DNA from 2 places in the Oleiphilus sp. HI0128 genome. Region 2 is predicted to be linked to the other one. Evidence: predicted binding sites of a transcription regulator. Region 2 holds the regulator's gene; the other holds the start of a gene.
The links. The regulator PhoB, encoded in region 2, activates phosphate uptake and scavenging genes when phosphate is short. The targets are predictions, from matches to a motif close to TGTCATANNNNTGTCANA.

Region 1: the regulator PhoB is predicted to act here: its motif matches at 1,500-1,517, upstream of A3763_RS12025 (glycosyltransferase family 1 protein).

The regions. Positions count from the first base shown of each region.
Region 1 is NZ_LWGG01000809.1:16,926-20,107, reverse strand. It holds gene A3763_RS12030 (phosphatase PAP2 family protein) at 1-291, opposite strand, end outside; gene A3763_RS12025 (glycosyltransferase family 1 protein) at 260-1,447, opposite strand; gene A3763_RS12020 (tetratricopeptide repeat protein) at 1,634-2,062, opposite strand; gene A3763_RS12015 (DUF6172 family protein) at 2,104-2,406, opposite strand; gene A3763_RS12010 (branched-chain amino acid aminotransferase) at 2,765-3,182, shown strand, end outside.
Region 2 is NZ_LWGG01000853.1:3,406-6,587, forward strand. It holds gene A3763_RS13240 (chorismate lyase) at 1-217, shown strand, start outside; gene ubiA (4-hydroxybenzoate octaprenyltransferase) at 222-1,103, shown strand; gene phoB (phosphate regulon transcriptional regulator PhoB) at 1,223-1,918, shown strand; gene phoR (phosphate regulon sensor histidine kinase PhoR) at 2,095-3,182, shown strand, end outside.

The DNA of each region.
Region 1 (3,182 bases), on a different contig from region 2:
GCGGATAAATGGTCGTTCTCTTACTAGTTTCTTTTTAAGTTGCTTATAGATCAGTAGGCAAGCACCGCCCGCCGTTATCATCAACCCTGATAAAAGTAGACCTTCTTCACCATATAAGATTGGCAGGACAAGCGCGAGACTATACCAGAAAACACCATCCCCTAAGCGGCTGATTATTGCAAAGAAGGTGTTAACCGTTTTAGTGCGACAAAAATGATTAAGGTACAGGCAAGCTGCAATATCCCAGCTATTGAGCTTATTAAATGCTGTTGATGTTTTGAGAGGATTCATGTGTCTCATCTCCTAGCCTTAAGGGTGGCTTTTCGAGTAACTTTTTGACGAACTGATTGACGATATTGTTCCAGGTAATTGTTTGTGCCAATTGATAGGCATTTTCACGAATTTTTTCCAGCTCGGAAGAGCTTTCGATTGCTTCCAGAGTCAATTGAATGAAGGCTTCGTCATTGTCTAAATTTGCGATATATGCCGAATTGCCATGGCTTAAGTGTTCCTTCGCAGCGGCGTCATTAAATGCAACGATACCCAGCCTGCTTGCCATTGCTTCAGTCACAACATTACCAAAGGTGTCGGTTTTGCTTGGAAATAGAAAAAGGTCTGCTGAGGCATAATACTTGGCTAGCTCTTCACCCGTTTTCATTCCAACGAAACGGATGCCAGGGTGTTCACTTTCCAAGGTTTTTCTTAAGGGGCCATCACCAACGACGACGAAAACACAGTCCGGATGAGTGGCGGTGACGTTCTCATAGGCCTTGATAGCCAAGGCAATATTTTTTTCTCCTGCAACTCGGCCGACATAGAGGCAAACGACTTGCCCATCTGTCACATGCCATCTTTCACGAAGGCGAGAACAGCGTTTACTTGGTGTAAACCGCGAAGAATCGATTCCGCGACTGAGCACACTGACATTTTCAAACCCTTTTCGACTTAGCCATTCCTGCTGTTTTTTCGTAGGCACGATCGTTCCACGTGTCTGGTTGTGAAAATACCTCAGGAAGCCAAATATTAAAGGTTCGAGAAACCCTAGGCCGTAGTACTTACTGTAGGACTGGAAATTAGTATGGAAGCCGCTAAGTATAGGAATATTCAGTTTCTTAGCTGCACGAACAGCTGAAAGACCAAGGGGGCCTTCGGTCGCGACATAAATGGCAGAAGGTGGAGATTTCTTCCATAGACTTACTAGCTTCCTTTTACAAGGTAGGCCAAACTTGAGCTCCTTGTATCTCGGTATAGGAAGTCCGGCAACTGTATAGGTCTCGCATTGATCACTTTCCACTGAGGCATCATCAGGATTCTGCTTGGGTCTGATGATTTGAGTGTAGATACCCTTATTTTGAAGTCCTTCAACCCAGTACTTCAAGGTATTGGCAACGCCATTTACTTCAGGGTAGTAGGTTTCAGTAACAATGCTCACCTTGATTTTTGTCATATCAATACATACTTGGATTTGTACAATTTATGTACAAACTATTCATGTTTGAAGTGACAGTTTGGTGACAAAAGGATGATGGTTTGATGACTTAGGGGCTTTGCCAGAACAGTAGAGTTCTGGGTGTCGCCACAAAAGTACTTATTGAAACTATCTTAAGGGCGAATAAAGTGTGCCCGGTTATGCTTATTCCATCGGGCTTGCTAAGGAATCAAGTAATTCGTTGATCTCTCGTTTAAGTGAGTCATCTTCAATTTTATTGGCGCTAACTTTAGCGTTTTGCAGGTTTTTGATTGCTTCCTCAGTCTGGCCGAGCTCGACCTGCAAGGTCGCCATTGAGTATGCCACTGAAGACATATGGTCTTTTGAATTAATATCGACAGACTTCTTTAGGGCCTTTTCATAAATGGCTATCGCATCGCTTAAGTCTTCTGAAAAGTCAGCTAATGTTTCCCATTGAACAGGGTGATCCTTATCTGTATCTTCATTATCTAGACAGATCGCCTTGAGTTCAGAGTAGAGCGAATCAAAGGTTTCTTGGTCATCTTTTTTCGCTGCTGCCATTAGCTTTTCTGCAAGCCCGTGGACGGCTTTATATATCTTGGTGTTCATCATTTCTTTTTACCTTTGAGTCACGCTGCCTTAGGGTTTACTGTCTAATATTCCTGTTGAATCGAATTGCCATCAGGTGAAACGGCTTTAGCAGTGATTTCCACGTAGATAGTCATAATGTTATTCGCAACCAGTTCATCGATATGGCTCATCAAAGAGGGCAGCTGAATTTCCACAGCCGCTTCTTCTGATTGACCAAACTTACAATCAAAACCCCAATATTTAGTGCCAGAAGGTAGAGGCTTCTTACGTTCCTTTTTGAGAAACTTTCTGATGTCATGTTTTACTGAGTCGACAACGCGAGGCACTTTGATTTTTGGGTGAGCTAATTGATAAGTTTTTTTCATCGGAAGTCCTGCTTGGGTGAGCGCTGTTTGCGCTAGAGAGTTTAAACTGTGGGCAGTGTAATGTTTATGCCGACATTCTACCATGACTTTGACATTTAGCTTGGATTCCTGGGTGTGTGGCCTCCAGCTTAGGGCATACTCATCTTGTTGGGTGGGTAGAGCTTTTTTGAAGGGCCATACTTGCAACTTTATTGATATATCGTCATTGATTGGCGATCTAGGTAGTTTATACTAGGCAGAATTTTATGAATTGAGTGCAGTCTGCTGAAAAATATCGCTGCGATAAGCAATTCACACCGAGCAAAATTGATTCCGGAAGCTTATTTCAAGGCTTCCATTTACAGACTTAGGAATAGTAATGGCCGCATTTGGAACCGTTTTCATGCCTAAAATGGCACTGGCAAGCTACGAAAACAATTCTTGGACCTCTTCAAGTATCATTTCATCCGATAAACTGGAATTACACCCGGGTGCCCATGTCTTGCATTATTCCAGTACATGCTTTGAAGGCTTGAAAGCATTTAAGCATAAAGATGGCAGCATTAATATTTTTCGTATGGATGCCAATGTTCAGCGTATGGCCCAGAGTACAGATTTATTATTCCTACCCGAAATTAACAAAGAACAATTAGGCGATATGATTAAAGAAATCGTCGGACTTTATGTAGAAGACGTACCTGAAGCGCCAGGTTCTATGTATATTCGTCCGACTCATATCGGCACGGAACCAAGCATTGGAAAAGCCGCGGTCTCTTCTGCGACGTCGCTTCTATATG
Region 2 (3,182 bases):
AAGACAGCTTCAGTATTTGGGAGATAAGCCTTTAGGCGCATTTCTGTTTAAATCCAGAGTTATGACGCGTAGTAAGCTTGAAAGTGTCTCCTTGGTGAAACAGTTTAAAGAACCCGTATTTGGGCGGCGCTCGGTATTTTTTCTTCGTCAGAAACCATTGCTGGTGAGCGAACTATTTATGCCTCGGGTATTTGAGGCAAGCAAACGAGAGAAATAGGCATATGAATACTCAGAGTAAACCCGCGTTTGCAAGTGTTGCAATGGACTACGTAAGGCTTGCGAGGTTGGATAAGCCTATAGGTATTTATCTGGTTTTGTGGCCAACGCTTTGGGCATTATGGTTTGCTGCCGAGGGCATACCAGCTATGGATGTGTTAGCTATTTTTATCGCCGGCTCTGTTTTCATGCGCTCGGCAGGCTGCGTAATCAATGACTTTGCGGATAGAAAAATAGACGGTCATGTAAAGCGCACTGAAGCTCGCCCTCTGGTGACGGGGCGGGTGAGTGCAAAACAGGCTTTGATCTTTTTCGCCGTTTTATGTCTGTTGTCTTTCATCCTGGTTTTGTTTACCAATAAACTGACAATTTACCTTTCATTTGGTGCACTCGCACTTGCTTCTGCTTATCCCTTCATGAAGCGCTATACTTATTTACCACAGGTGGTCTTAGGTGCTGCATTTGCCTGGTCCGTTCCTATGGCTTATGCCGCGCAAGTGAATGAACTGCCTGCGCATATCTGGTTGATCTATATGGCAACAGTCTTGTGGACCGTTGCTTATGATACGATGTATGCCATGGTCGATAGGGATGATGATATCAAAATCGGCGTTAAATCCACGGCCATCTTATTTGGTTCGGCTGATCGGGCGATTATCGCATTTTTGCAGGTTTTGGTGATATTGACGCTGAGCTTGTTAGGTGAACAGCTTGAAATGGGGCAGTTTTACTTTCTGAGTATTGTCGTTGCGTCGGTACTATTTGTATATCAGCAGCACTTGATTCGCCATCGTGACAGAGATGAGTGCTTTAAGGCGTTTTTGAACAATAACTGGGTGGGTATGGTTTTATTCCTGGGACTGTTTCTAGACTTTTATGTCAGGTGAATTGTAAAACTTCGCAAAAAGGAGCGCTCATTAGGTTCTCAGCATAGGCTTACAGTGTAGTGTCATAAAACTGTAACAGCTTGCCGTTTTAATACAGTTTGATTTTTGGAGTAAGTACTATGTCAGAAAAAACCGTATTAATTGTTGATGATGAAGCATCAATCAGAGAAATGATTGCTGTTGCTTTAGAAATGGCTGATTACAATTGTATCGAAGCTTCAAATGCGCAGGATGCATTTATTGCTATTGTGGATCAACGTCCCGATATGATTTTACTTGATTGGATGTTGCCAGGCACTAGCGGAATTGAATTGGCAAGACGCTTGAAACGCAATGAAGCGACCAGTGATATCCCTATTATTATGCTGACAGCTAAAACCGAAGAGGATAATAAAGTACAGGGTTTGGAAGTCGGTGCCGACGACTATATTACTAAGCCTTTTTCTCCTCGTGAATTGGTTGCTCGTCTTAAAGCTGTACTTCGTCGTGCGACGCCTGCGGGTGTCGAAAGTGAAATCGAAATAGATGGATTGGTACTTGACCCAGTTTGTCATCGCGTTACCGCTCACAATAATTTGCTGAGCATGGGGCCAACTGAGTTTAAGCTACTGCAGTTCTTTATGACGCATCAAGACCGCGTTTATAGCCGTTCCCAGCTACTTGATCAAGTTTGGGGTGGCAATGTCTATGTTGAAGATCGAACCGTTGATGTTCATATTCGGCGCCTTCGCAAGGCATTAGGTGAAAGGCATGAATACCTGGTTCAAACTGTTCGAGGTACTGGCTATCGTTTTTCTGCTCAAGGTGCTGCATAGCGCTTGAGCATTGGTAACTTTGTTATAAAATAAGAAAGGTGGCAAGGAGCTCGATTTTTCATGCACATGACTTCGATCATTGACGAAGGGTGCACACTCTCTGTACCGTTTGCGTTTTAATGGCAAACTATTGAATCAGAGAATGAATCTGTCTTCCTGTGCTGGAGCATAAGGTTATGCACAAACGAATCATCGGTCACTTATACTCCCTTTTTTGGGCTGTGATTGGCTTGCTGGTACTTGGCCTGCTGATTGGGGAATTAGCGTGGGTTCTCGCGATTGGCTGCTTTGCCTACTTAGCCTGGACAATCAGCCAGGCTGTTAAGCTGCATCGTTGGCTTTACAGTGTACAAGAAGACCAAGCAATTCCCGAAAGCCATGGTTTATGGGGCGATCTGTTTGACGGTCTATATCAAATTCAATATCAAAATCGCATTACTCAAGAAAACTTGCGGTCAATGATTGCTCGTGTCCAATTATCTACCAATGCACTAAAAGAGGCTGTCGTCATGACTAACTCTGAAGGTGCGATGGACTGGTGGAATGACTCTGCAAGTACAGTACTTGGCTTTAAACGAGAGTCAGATAGAGGTCAGCTGATAACAAATTTGCTTAGAGACCCTTCCTTTAAGCGATATTTTGAAAGCAAGAATTACGACGAACCTTTAGAGCTACGTTCACCTTTAAATAAAAGTGCAACTTTGCAAGTACATATCACTTTGTTTGGCAAAGATGACCGCTTGGTTTTCGCGCAAGATGTGACGCGTGTGCAGCGACTTGAACAGATGCGGCGTGACTTCGTTAGCAATGTTTCTCATGATATGAGAACGCCATTGACGGTTATTAGAGGTTATATCGAAACCTTCCAGGATGCTGAAGATACACCTAAGAAGTGGCGAAGAGCCTTAAATTCAATGCAAGAGCAAACGAAACGGATGGAAAGCCTGATTAGTGACCTCTTGTTACTCGCCAAGTATGAAACTGAAGGCCTGCCTAGTAATACTCAAGCGATCGATATCGAACCGGTACTACAAGAAGTCTACCGCGACGCACGAGCCTTTAGCGCTGACAAAAATCAGAATATTCGTTTGGACTTTGAAAGCACCAAACCCTGTTTATTTACCGGTGACTCTCGTCAGCTTTATAGCGCCTTCTCAAACCTTGCGTTTAATGCAGTTAAGTATACGCCCACCGGTGGTGATATCGACATCAGCTGGTGGCTGGATGAAGAAGGTGCTCACTTTTGTGTGCGTGATACCGGTGA